DNA from 4 places in the Pseudomonas mucidolens genome. Region 2 is predicted to be linked to each of the others. Evidence: predicted binding sites of a transcription regulator. Region 2 holds the regulator's gene; each other region holds the start of a gene.
The links. Region 2 encodes FliA, which starts transcription of late flagellar genes. Its sites were predicted from a motif close to CTAAAGTTTNNNNNNNNNNNGCCGNTAA; they were not measured.
Positions count from the first base shown of each region.

Region 1: a site for FliA is predicted at 1,815-1,842, ahead of BLU75_RS09870 (methyl-accepting chemotaxis protein). Genes of this name have one in related genera too.
Region 3: a site for FliA is predicted at 1,030-1,057, ahead of motA (flagellar motor stator protein MotA). Genes of this name have one in related genera too.
Region 4: a site for FliA is predicted at 1,793-1,820, ahead of BLU75_RS06500 (methyl-accepting chemotaxis protein). Genes of this name have one in related genera too.

Region 1 is NZ_LT629802.1:2,107,751-2,110,999, reverse strand. Features, by position in the region: gene BLU75_RS09875 (RCC1 domain-containing protein) at 1-1,409, opposite strand, end outside; gene BLU75_RS09870 (methyl-accepting chemotaxis protein) at 1,900-3,249, shown strand, end outside.
Region 2 is NZ_LT629802.1:785,663-788,911, reverse strand. Features, by position in the region: gene BLU75_RS03920 (protein phosphatase CheZ) at 5-793, opposite strand; gene BLU75_RS03915 (chemotaxis response regulator CheY) at 812-1,186, opposite strand; gene fliA (RNA polymerase sigma factor FliA) at 1,357-2,097, opposite strand; gene fleN (flagellar synthesis regulator FleN) at 2,094-2,927, opposite strand; gene flhF (flagellar biosynthesis protein FlhF) at 3,034-3,249, opposite strand, start outside.
Region 3 is NZ_LT629802.1:4,374,162-4,377,410, forward strand. Features, by position in the region: gene motB (flagellar motor protein MotB) at 1-107, opposite strand, end outside; gene motA (flagellar motor stator protein MotA) at 111-962, opposite strand; partial or broken gene BLU75_RS20170 (HDOD domain-containing protein) at 1,129-2,665, shown strand; gene BLU75_RS20175 (rhodanese-like domain-containing protein) at 2,723-3,249, shown strand, end outside.
Region 4 is NZ_LT629802.1:1,322,257-1,325,505, forward strand. Features, by position in the region: partial or broken gene BLU75_RS28255 (cache domain-containing protein) at 1-212, opposite strand, end outside; gene BLU75_RS06495 (Na+/H+ antiporter family protein) at 393-1,712, shown strand; gene BLU75_RS06500 (methyl-accepting chemotaxis protein) at 1,854-3,249, shown strand, end outside.

The DNA.
Region 1 (3,249 bases), 1.3 Mb from region 2:
CATTGATGCAACGGCAGAGCCCTATTTCTCTCGTACCAACTTTCAACCTTCATTTCATTGAACAGCGTCTGGATACGTTGTTTTTGTCCACTCTGATCCAACACTTTGCCAGCATCATTTTCTTCTGCTGTACCATCTTCCAGTGTGCCGCCACCATAACCCGCCTGGCCCCAAGACTCGGACTCTCCGGCACTATTAACCATGCAAAACGCCCAAGCCGAGCCTCGACATAATAAAATATTGCCACGGGAGGCCAAATTCAGGGCCGCTTCACTCATTGTCCCGCCATAGTCTGCGCCCCCCCAGCTGATCGCTTTTCCCCGCTTTTTGGTGATAGCGCAAAAAGCATTGCGATTGGCGACTACCTGAACGACGCCATCTAGATCGAAGATTTGCTCAAGCTGTTCGGGTGGCAGGACCCCGCCTCCCACCGCGTCCCCCCAAACCACAGGGTGTTTTATCTCAGGATCCCCGTTGCCGTACGGTCCGATTGCGCAGAATGCACTTGCCGTGGCAACAATTTTTTCAACATTTATATTCTTTAAAGTAGTTTCAGCATCACCTATCACCCCACCGCCTGTAGCGCTTCCCCATGTATGAACACGGCCTTTAGATGTGAGTACCGCAAAAGCGTTTTCCGTTGCGTAGATTGCCCTAGGTGGGTCGAAGAATAAGGCTTGTTGAACTGTCGCCGGTACCAGGCCTCCATTCGCGGCATCGCCGATAGCGCCAATTTTATTACTTTCCTGTGGCGGACTGTCATAAATAAATGCAATGGCGGTACGGTTAGCATAGACAGATTTAACATTATTTAGATCAAGTTCTGGGGGGATATTGTTCATATTTTCGCCCCATAACAGCAGGCGCTTGGTGCTGCCTAAAACCGGAACTAACGCTGCGAAATCACGTTCGGTTGAAAACATTCGAGTGGCCGGGTTGTTTTTTAAGTACGTTTTAATTTCTTCCGGAGGCTCTCCGCCAAACGCCTTTAGGCCCTTGACATGGACGCTTTGCGTTGTGCCATCAGTGAGTGAAAATGCCGCAGCACTGGCAACGAAAACTCGATCTTTTGGATCGGGAGCGTAAAACGAGTACTGCCCTGTTTGTGACATAAAGCTATTACGATTTTCCTCTTCGGTAATATTCTGATAGCCGTTGAAAACATCAATTTCTAGAGAACATGTTTCTACCCCTGATTCACCACTGGCTGACATGGGCACAACGGCGAATCTGATTTTTGCGCCAGCCATGGCGGCAGTAATTGAAAAATCCAGTGAATCATTCGTAGTTAGATATTTTTTGCTGTTAATATACCAATGATATGTCGAACCTGATTCCGCTTGTGAGTGTTCATAAAAATAACTCCCCCGCACCGTACCTCCGGGCGTGGGCTCACCTATAATAGTCACATTCGTAGCGACAGGAGCTGCGCACATAATCTTGATTCCTTGAGTTGAGCCTTGCCAATCAAGACTCCTGCAAAACACCGCTTCCCTTTTATCAATTACGCTTAATCGTGCAGTGAAATCAGTGCGGGGATTTAGCATAAGTTCAATAGGGTATTAATAGTTGGCGCTGCAGAAGGACATGTGTCTACTGTCATATCTGACAGGTAGTGCCACCGTTTGTCTGTTTTTAACCGTTATATGATCCACGGTGGGAGGCCCGGCTGGTTGCCCTGACAGGCCGCAAGGTTCGCCAGAAAAGGCACCTGAAGCACTATCAGATTTAACCCGCTGCCATTGAATCGCCGGCGTGTGCGTCCGCGGCTCAATGCCTGGCTCAGCCCGCGTTACTTTCTTGTACGATCGTACCTAAAGCTCCTTGCTCCCAAGCCGATACTTCTATGAAGCTCTTAAAAAGCTGCGTCGATAATAAACGCTTCGCAAGGACCGTCCCATGCCCTCACTACGCTCCATTCAAGCTCGCTACACCTTGTTTCTCGTACTGTTCGTCCTGCTGTTATTCATCTTGACCGTGGTTGGCATCGGCCAACTTGTGGCCCCCAAGTTGCGTCACACCGAAGAACAGGTCGCCCTCAACCGCATTGCGGAAGTGGCCGAACAGATTCAGGGCGAATTGAACAAGGTCCAGTCTCAGCAACGTAGCATCACCCAGACCATCCCCCTGCTCGACAGCGATGCCATCGACAAGGTCCTGCCGGGGCTGGTGGACCAGTACGGCGAACAAAAGGTATTTGGTGGCGGCATCTGGCCCCTACCCGACCAGCGCACCCCGGGGCGCAATAAACACAGTACGTTCTGGCACCGTGATGCCTCGGGCAAGCTGATAGTCAACACTTTCTGGAACAGTGACGCGGCCCCCAACTATTACGACCAGACCTGGTACAAGGGTGGCCTGCAATCGCCTGCTGGCCAGTGCGCCTGGGCCGCGGCTTATAAGGATGACGCCAGCGCCCAGCCACGCACCAATTGCGCCATGGCCATTGCACGCGATGGCGTGCCTTACGGTGTCGCCACCATTGATGTGACGCTGGGATTCTTCAACGATCTGGTGGCCAGCAAGGAGAAAGACATCGGCGGGCAGATGCTGATCGTCGAGGGGGACGGCAAAATCATTAGCAACAGCTCGCGGATCAGCGGCCCGCAGGTGTTGAAAAACATCAGCGAACTGACGGCCACCTCGGCCTTTGCCGCGCAGGTCAGCGCTGGCCTGGCCCATCGTGATCAACCGTTGCAACGCAGTGAATTCGACAATCAGGGCGTAGCCAGCACGTTTTTCATGCGCCCCATTGAAGGTACGCCCTGGTTCCTGGCCACCGCCCTGCCCACCTCACTGATCACCGCCCAGCGCGATGATGTGCTGGGAACCCTGAGCTTGCTGCAAATCCCCATGGTCTTGTTGCTGGTGCTGCTGCAGGTCTACGCCATCCGTCAGTTAGTGCAGCGGATGAAAGCCCTGAAGACCAACATTGACGCGCTGTCTACGGGGGATGCTGACCTGACCCGACGGATCACCGTCCGCGCCGAAGATGAGCTGGGTGCCATTGGGCATTCAGTCAACCGTTTTATTATCTATCTGCAAAACATGATCGGTGAAGTGACCCAGGCCACGGGGGCCATGTCCTCGAGCCTGGCGCAATTGCAGCAGGCCTCGGTCCAGACCAATCAGATTCTGGTGCGCCACGCCTCGGAGACCGATCAGACCGTGACCGCTATCAACGAGATGAGCTCGACCGCGGATACGGTGGCTGAAAACGCCGCCGAGACGGCTGCCTTCACTCAGCGC
Region 2 (3,249 bases):
CTCCTTAGAAGCCTAAACTGGATAACAGGTCATCTACGTCATCCTGACCTGACACAACGTCTTCACGTTTATCGGCATGAATCTGCGGACCTTCACCCTTGGCGAGATGTTTTTGTGGATCTTTTTCCGAGAGGATCGCTTCACGGTCATGTTCGATGCCGGCAAAACGATCAACCTGACCCGCCATCAACACCAATTTGAGCAAGTTGCTCTCCACTTCGGTGACCAGTTGGGTCACGCGCTTGATCACCTGACCGGTGAGGTCCTGGTAATCCTGGGCCAGTAAAATATCGTTGAGGTTGCTGGAGACCGTGCGGTTCTCCTGCTCGCTGCGCGACAGAAAGCCGTCGACCCGACGGGCGAGTTCACGAAACTCCTCGGCCCCCACTTCCCGACGCATGAAGCGACCCCAGTCAGCGCTCAGCGCCTGGGCCTCGCTGGCCATGCCGTTGACCAGGGGCGTGGCGCTTTCCACCAGGTCCATGGTGCGGTTGGCCGCCGCCTCGGTCAGCCTGACCACATAGGACAGGCGTTCGGTGGCATCGGTGATCTGCGAAATTTCTTCGGCCTGGGGCATGCGCGGGTCAATCTGGAAATTGACGATTGCACTGTGCAGCTCACGGGTGAGCTTGCCCACTTCCTGATACAGGCCGCGGTCTCGGGTCTGATTGAGCTCATGGATCAACTGCACCGCGTCGCCGAACTTGCCTTTTTCCAGACATTCGACCAACTCGCGGGCGTGTTTTTTCAGGGTCGATTCAAAATCGTCCTGCGATAGTTCGTTATGCTCCATAGCTCCCCCGTGGCGGTATCAACCGTGGATACGTTCGAAGATCTTTTCGATCTTCTCTTTCAAGGCCAATGCTGTGAATGGCTTGACCACGTAACCATTGACCCCGGCCTGGGCGGCTTCGATGATCTGTTCGCGCTTGGCTTCGGCGGTCACCATCAACACCGGGAGGCTGCGCAGTTTTTCATCAGCGCGCACGTGGCGCAGCAACTCGATACCGGTCATGCCTGGCATGTTCCAGTCGGTTACCAGAAAGTCGATACTGCCGCTGTTGAGAATCGGAATCGCCGTAAGACCGTCGTCCGCCTCGACCGTGTTAGTGAACCCAAGGTCACGCAACAGGTTTTTTATGATCCGCCGCATCGTTGAGAAGTCATCAACGATGAGGATTTTCATGTTCTTGTCCAATTCGACCTCCAAGCAGTCTTAAACGCGTCCAGCACCTGGCCGCGCCATTTCATTCAACAGGCATTACACAAAAAGGATTGCAGGGGTCGCACCACGGGCCGCTCCCGCCCAGGCCAAGCGCCCGGGCGGTGTCGTTCACAGTGTCCCCACACTGCCTGTCAGCGCGTGCGCCACTCTCCCAAACGCCCCCGCAAGCGGGCGGCGCATTGGCTGTGCAATTGGCTGACCCGCGATTCGCTGACACCCAGGACCTCACCGATTTCCTTGAGGTTCAGCTCTTCGTCGTAGTACAGCGCCAACACCAGCCGCTCACGCTCCGGCAGATTGGCGATTGCGTCCGCCAGCGCGCTCTGGAAACGCTCATCTTCCAGATCGCGCGACGGTTCGAGATGACCACTCGCGCCGTCCTCGTGCAGCCCTTCATGCTCGCCATCCTGTAACAGGTCGTCGAAACTGAACAAGCGGCTGCCCAAGGTATCGTTCAAAATCCCGTAGTAATCGTCGAGACTCAATTGGAGTTCGGCCGCAACTTCATGATCTTTAGCGTCACGACCGGTTTTTGCTTCAATTGAGCGAATTGCGTCACTCACCATCCGAGTATTGCGGTGTACCGAACGCGGCGCCCAATCCCCCTTACGCACTTCATCGAGCATTGCTCCACGGATGCGAATCCCCGCATACGTCTCGAAACTCGCGCCTTTGCTCGCGTCGTACTTGGTCGACACCTCGAGCAGGCCGATCATGCCCGCCTGGATCAGGTCTTCGACCTGGACGCTGGCGGGCAGGCGTGCCAGCAGGTGATAGGCAATGCGCTTGACCAGAGGCGCATAGCGCTCGATCAACTCCCCCTGACTGTCACGTGCCGAATTTTTGTAAAGGTTGTAGCCGCTTGATGTCATAGCACCGGTCCTGCGCTCGTCTGATGCACCAAGCGCTCGACGAAAAACTCCAGATGCCCCCGAGGATTGGCGGGCAGTGGCCAGGTATCGACTTTCTGGGCGATAGCCTTGAACGCCAACGCGCACTTGGAACGAGGGAACGCTTCATAGACTGCACGCTGCTTTTGCACAGCCTTGCGCACACACTCGTCATAGGGCACTGCGCCGACGTATTGTAAAGCGACATCGAGGAAACGATCGGTGACCTTGGTCAACTTGGCGAACAGGTTGCGCCCTTCTTGCGGGCTCTGGGCCATGTTCGCCAAGACCCGGAAACGGTTCATGCCGTAGTCGCGGTTGAGTAGCTTGATCAGCGCATAAGCGTCGGTGATCGAGGTCGGCTCGTCGCACACCACCAGTAACACTTCCTGGGCTGCACGCACGAAGCTGACCACTGACTCGCCGATCCCGGCGGCGGTGTCGATCACCAGCACGTCGAGGTTGTCGCCGATATCACTGAAGGCCTGGATCAGCCCGGCATGCTGCGCCGGACTCAGATGAACCATGCTCTGGGTGCCCGAGGCGGCCGGTACGATGCGAATCCCGCCCGGCCCCTGCAACAGCACATCGCGCAGCTCACAGCGGCCTTCAATCACATCAGCCAGGGTATGTTTGGGCGTCAGTCCCAGCAGAACGTCGACGTTCGCCAGTCCCAGGTCGGCATCCAGCAGCATGACGCGGCGGCCAAGCTCTGCCAGGGCCAGGGACAAATTCACTGACACGTTAGTCTTGCCGACGCCACCTTTGCCGCCGGTCACCGCGATCACCTGTACGGGATGCATGCTGCCCATGTGCTTTCTTTACCTTGTCTTGCTTAGACGCAGGCTACATAAGGTGGTCGCGCTAACCGCTTGCTGACCATCGATGTAGGTACATTTCACTATGTTCATATAGCCCTCAGCCGACCCGCTTGGCCGGACTGTGGTAGAGGTCAGCGAACATGTCGGCCATCGCTTCCTCACTCGGTTCTTCCTGCATTTGTACGCTGACGGCCCGGCTGACCAACTGATGGCGGCGCGGCAGATGCAAATCATCTGGAATCCGCGGCCCGTCGGTCAGGTAGGCGACCGGCAATGCATGACTGATGGCCAGGCTCAACACTTCGCCAAGGCT
Region 3 (3,249 bases), 2.3 Mb from region 2:
ATCATCGCCGTCGCAAAGTCGGCGAAGGCGATTTTCCAGGCGCCGCCGTGATGCCTGCCCGCAAAGCGCTTGACGCGCTTGATTATAATCGGCTGATTGTTTTCCATGACTTAGCGACCGCGAACCGCTTGTTCCAGCTCGATAAAGCTCGGACGGTGTCTCGGATACAAAACCTTGCGCCCGAATTCCACGGCCAGGGACGGCGGCATGCCGGAAGCCGAGGCCACCAGGGAAGCCTTGATGGACTCATAAATATTCAGTTCTTCCTTGGCGTCGTGTGCCAGGGATGTCGCCAGCGGACCGAAAAAGCCGTAGGCGGCCAGGATACCGAAGAAGGTTCCCACCAACGCCGCGCCCACGTGCATACCGATGGCCGTCTGGTCACCCTCGCCCAGAGACGCCATGGTCACCACGATCCCGAGCACCGCCGCAACAATACCAAAGCCGGGCATGCCGTCCGCGATACCGTTTACCGCGTGGGACGGGTGCTCAAGCTCTTCCTTCAAACTGAACAACTCCATGTCGAACAGCCCCTCCAGCTCATGGGGTGCCATGTTGCCGGAGGACATGATGCGCAAGTAGTCGCAGATATAGGCTGTCATGCGCTCATCCTTGAGCACGGCCGGGTACTTGGCGAAGATCGGGCTTGCCGCGGCGTCCTCGATGTCGCCTTCAATGGCCATCATGCCTTCACGACGGCTTTTGTTGAGAATCTCGTAGACCAGGCTCAGCACTTCCAGGTAGAAAGTGTGGGAAAAGCGCGAGCCAAACATGGCCAAGGACTTCTTGAACACATGCAGGGTCGTGTAGCCGGGGTTGGCTTGCAGGAATGCGCCCAGCGCAGCACCGCCGATGATCAGTACTTCGAAGGGCTGGATCAACGCGGCAATCTTGCCATGAGACAGAACGTACCCGCCGAGTACGCTAGCGATAACGACGATGATGCCGATAATTTTAACCATAGGGGATGAGTACTTGCGCCGTCGGGTTCATGGACATATTCGGAAGATCTGAAAACTCTTCTTCTACTTATCGGCAAAACTGCGCCAGACTATAGCCCGTTAAGGCGAAAAGCCAGTTCGGCCCACTCCGGGCGTGTTGACCGCAAGTGATGATCGCGCCCCAATCATGGCAAACGAAACGGCAATCCAAATTTCAAAGCCCACTACCCTGGCCGGCTGGATAAAGCGTCTGGACGAGGTTCACCTACCTGTCCCGCAATCGAGCCATAACGCGGTGTGCAAGGCCATCGGCGACAGCCGTCGTTCGTTGCGAGATATTGCAGAGTTGATGCAAGACAGCCCGGCGCTGGTGCTCAGCGTCATGCGTGAAGCCAACAACCACACCCACGGCAGCCTGGCAGAACCTGCAGAAAACCTTGAAGTGGCGATCAATCGCCTCGGCTTGAAACGCACCGAGGAACTGCTTGCCCGCTTGCCGGCGGTCCCGTTCAATGAGATTCCCGTGGCGCTGCGCCAACTTCAACTGATCAGCCAACATGCCTCGCAACAAGCCAGCGGCCTGTTTGCCAGCCGCCTGGCGCGGCTGTGGCAAGACATCCATTGGGGCAGCCTGCTGTTTCTCTCGCCGCTGTGGCCAATGGCGGTGATCTACCCAAAACTGCTCGAAGAATGGGAATTGCGGGTGGTCCACAAGGGTCAATCGGCGCACCAGGTCGAACAAGAGTTGTTTGGCGTGCGCTTGCTGGAACTGTGCCTGGGGTTGACCGAAACCTGGCGCCTGCCGATCTGGGTTTCCCAGGGTTATCAATTGTTGCTCGGCGAACAACGTCTGCTGGTCAAGGCGTTACGCATTGCCCGCGAGGAAACGCCGCTGCACCAGCAGCAGCAACTGGATGATGACCCGACGCTGCAGCGCTGGCTGAACCAGCCGGCCAACACCGTGCTGCTGGCCAACGGCATGGCCCTGGCGGCGCAGGAATCCTGGTCATGTCCGCACACCCTGCGCTGGCAATACCTGACCGCGCTGTACTTGCAGCAACCCCTGGCCGAAATCCAGCAACAGGTTCACCAGCAGGCAGCGATCAGCGCCCGTCATACACTGGCGGCCGATCTCTGGCACCCGGCACTCGCGCTGATCTGGCCGTGGGACGAGCAACGCGTGCATCGCGGCTTGCTGCCGGCACCGCCCCCCCACTGCCGAATCGCTGGCCGTTTGGCGCAAGCGCTGCGGCGAACTGCTGATGGAGCCCAGCCGCTTCGCCAATGCGATGCACTTGACCGTCTGCGCCAAGGAAGCCTTGACTGCCAGCGGCATGCAACGGGTCATGCTGTTAATGGCCGACCGCACCCTGAGCATCTTGCGCGTGCATCAGGTTGGCGGCCTGCCCAACGAGGCGGCCCACCTGAGTCTGGATGTGGCACCCAGCACACTGCTACAACGCCTGCTGGAAAAATCCGCCCAGGTACGCCTGACTCCCGACAATTACGCCCAGTTCGCAGCGCTGCTGCCTGCCTCGCTACGCCACCTGTTTGCCGGCGAACACCTGCTGCTACGCTCGCTGAGCTGCAATGATCGCGTGGTAATGGTGATGATTGCCGACCAGGGCGGCGGGCCGTTCTCGGAAACCACCGTACAAGCCTTCGGCAAAACCGCCCAATGCATCGAGAAAGCCCTGCACAGCTTTACCAACCGCAGCGCGTGAAGCTTGCGCTACAATCGCCCTCCTTTATTACCCCATTTTGTGCCCAGGAGACCTCACATGCCTGACTTCTCTGGCTTGCCGCTGGTAATCGAGCCCAGCGACCTGCTGGGTCGCCTTGCCGCTGAACAGCTGATTCTGGTGGACCTGACCAGCGCTGCGCGGTATGCCGAAGGGCATATCCCCGGCGCGCACTTTGTCGACCCCAAACGCACCCAACTGGGCCAGGCGCCCGCGCCGGGACTGCTGCCGCCCAAGGCAGATCTTGAACAACTGTTCGGCGAAGTGGGTCATACCCCGGACGCCACCTATGTGGTGTATGACGACGAAGGGGGTGGCTGGGCCGGACGTTTTATCTGGATGCTCGACGTGATCGGCCATCAGAAATATCACTACCTCGACGGCGGCCTGCTGGCGTGGCTGGATGAACAACATCCGCTCTCGACCGAAGTACCGACCAGCGTCGGCGGCCCGGTCAGCCTGACGCTGCACGACGAACCCAGCGCCAGCCGCGAATACCTGCAAAGCCGCCTCGGCGCCGCCGACCTGGGAATCTGGGATGCGCGTGGCCCGTTGGAGTACTCCGG
Region 4 (3,249 bases), 540 kb from region 2:
ATGCTGGATGCCTTGACCCGTTGCGAGCTCTGGTCCATGCGATACAGCGAAAGACCCACCAGCAGGGTCACGATCCCCAGCAGGCAAAGCCCTGCCAGGAGGGTGATTTTCCATTGAATGGACAACTGTCTGAGCGACATGGAGATCCTTAACCTTTCGATACGGCAGAAGTGTCCTACTGCATCGGCCGGACAGGTTTTTTCTTTATTCATACGGTCAATTGAATGCGTTGCGCGACGTCGTTCTTTGACATGACGCGCGACCTGCTGCAAAGTGCGCGCCCTCTAAGAAAGCTCCTTTTTTGCTGGCGTCCAGCCGTCGTTCCCTCGACGGACATGGCGCCGGCATGTGCGTTTTTTATCGTTTTCACGTTTTTGCCTGAGGTAACCATGATTAACGCAGTAATCGTCGCGGTCGGTACCATGCTGGTGCTCAGCCTGTCCCGCGTGCATGTGGTCATCGCGATCATCGTCGGCGCCCTGGTGGGGGGCTTGACCGGTGGCCTTGGCATTGACGCGACGCTCAAGGCGTTTAACAGCGGCTTGGGAGGTGGGGCCACAGTGGCGCTGTCTTACGCATTGCTGGGTGCTTTCGCTGTGGCGATCGCCAAGTCCGGGTTGGCGCATGCGTTGGCCGACAAGGCCTTGCTGCTGGTGGATCGCCAGGAGTCGGCGGGTGGCGGTCATATCAAATGGCTATTGATCGGCCTGCTGGGAACGGTGGCGATTGCCTCGCAGAACATCCTGCCGATCCATATCGCCTTTATCCCGCTGCTGGTGCCGCCACTGTTGTATGTACTCACCAAGTTGCAGCTGGACCGCCGCCTGATTGCCTGCGTGATGACGTTCGGCCTGATCACGCCCTACATGTTCCTGCCGGTCGGGTTCGGCAATATCTTCCTCAATCAGATCCTGCTGGCCAACGTCGCCAAAGGCGGCGTGGACATCAGCCAGGTCAACGTGACCCACGCCATGGGCATTCCGGCATTGGGCATGGTCTTTGGCTTGTTGGTGGCGGTGTTTTTCAGCTACCGCAAGAAGCGCGTCTATGACCTGAAGAAAATCGAACGGGTCGAACAGGTCGCGGTGCGCTACAACCCGCTGACGCTGCTGGTCGCCGGGGTGGCGATCGCTGCGGCGTTCATCATCCAGTTATGGCTGGACTCGATGATCATCGGCGCCCTGGCCGGCTTCCTGATCTTCTCGGTGTCGGGCATCGTGCGCTGGCGTGATACTGACGACTTGTTCACCGAAGGCATGAAGATGATGGCGATGATCGGCTTCATCATGATTGCCGCCTCAGGTTTTGCCGAAGTGCTCAAAGCTACCGGCCAGGTACAGACGCTGGTGCAGGCCTCTGCTGCCCTGATCGGCCACAGCCGTGGCGTGGGTGCGCTGCTGATGTTGCTGGTGGGCCTGTTGGTGACCATGGGCATTGGTTCGTCGTTCTCCACGGTGCCGATCCTTGCCGCGATTTTCGTACCCTTGTGCCTGCAGCTCGGTTTCAGCCCGCTGGCCATCGTGTGTATCGTCGGCACCGCGGGCGCCTTGGGGGATGCCGGGTCTCCAGCGTCGGATTCCACGCTGGGCCCGACCTCGGGTTTGAATATCGATGGTCAGCATCACCATATCTGGGACACCGTGGTCCCGACGTTCCTGCATTACAACCTGCCGTTGCTGGTGTTCGGCTGGTTTGCCGCGATGGTCCTGTAATCTGCTCCCTGTCCCGTGCATAGGCGGGGACAGGCTTGGCGGTCATCGCCAGCGATGACCGCCGGGCAACCCTCGGGCGCCTACAGTTTTCTCTCCCCTGGCCGTTAACCTCTTAACGCCGTCTTATAAGAGAGAGAATCCATGCGTCTTAGTCTGAAGGCCAAAGTACTGTCCCTTGCCGTGCTGCCTGTGCTGTTGTTTGCCGTGGTCATCAGCCTGACCACGGTGTGGATACTCAAGGAGCAGGCCAGGACCGAGGTCGAAGAAACCCGTGAACGCCTGCTCAACGATGCCAAGAGCACCCTGAAAAGCTATGTAGAAGTGGCCATGACTACGATCAAGCCGCTTTACGACGCCGCCGCGCCAGGTGATACGGCGGCGCGGGCGCAGGTGGTCAAGTTGCTGTCCAACACCTCCTACGGCAAGGACGGTTATTTCTTCGGCTACGATTCCGAGACCATTCGCCTGTTCAAGGGCAACAGCCCGGATGGCTTAGGCAAGAGCTTCAAGGACAATCGTGATCCCAACGGTGTCTACGTCAACGTCGGCCTGGTGAAAGTCGCCAAGGACGGCACTCACTACTTGCAATACAGTTCGACGCTGCCAGGGCAAACGGAACTGGTGCCCAAGCTTGGTTATACCGAATACCTGCCCAAGTGGGACATGGTGATTGGTACGTCGGTCAACCTGGACGGCATCGAAGCGCTGGTGGCCGAGGTGCAAGCCAAAGTCAACGACCGCATGGAAGGGGTGTTGCTGAGCATCGTCGGCATCGCGCTGGTGCTGTTGGTGGTGATTGCTGCTGTCGGTATGCTGCTGGCCAATACCATTTTGCGGCCGCTGCACTTGATGAAAACCAATCTCGACGACATCGCCGCCGGCGAAGGCGACTTGACCCGCCGCCTGGCAATCACTAGCCAGGACGAACTGGGCGAGCTGGCGGGCTCGTTCAACCGTTTTGTCGACAAGATTCACGGCCTGGTGCGCCAGATTACCGAAATGACCTCGCAACTCACGGGGCTGGTGGGCCAGGTTTCCGAACAGGCCCAGCGCTCGGAACAGGCCATGGAGCGCCAGCGTCACGAGACCGATCAAGTGGCGACGGCAATCAACGAAATGTCTTCCGCGGCCCATGAAGTTGCGCGCAGTGCCCAGGGCGCGGCGGTGGCGGCGCAGCAGACCGATGTCGAGGGCCAGACCGCCAAGCGCGTGGTGGATGGCAGCATTGCGCAGATTCACGCGCTGGTGAACGACATTCGCAGCAGCGGTGTGTCGCTGGACAGCCTGCAGCAGGACGTTTCCTCGATTGTCAGCGTGCTTGGGGTGATTCGCTCGATTGCCGAGCAAACCAATCTGCTGGCCCTCAACGCAGCCATTGAAGCGGCGCGTGCGGGTGAAGCCGGGCGCGGGTTTGCGGTGGTGGCCGATGAAGTGCGCGCGCTGGCCAGCCGTACCCAGCAAAGCACCCAGGAAATCCAGGGCATGATCGACCGCCTGCAAAAAGGCACCGAGGCGGCCGTGGAGTCCATGCACCGTT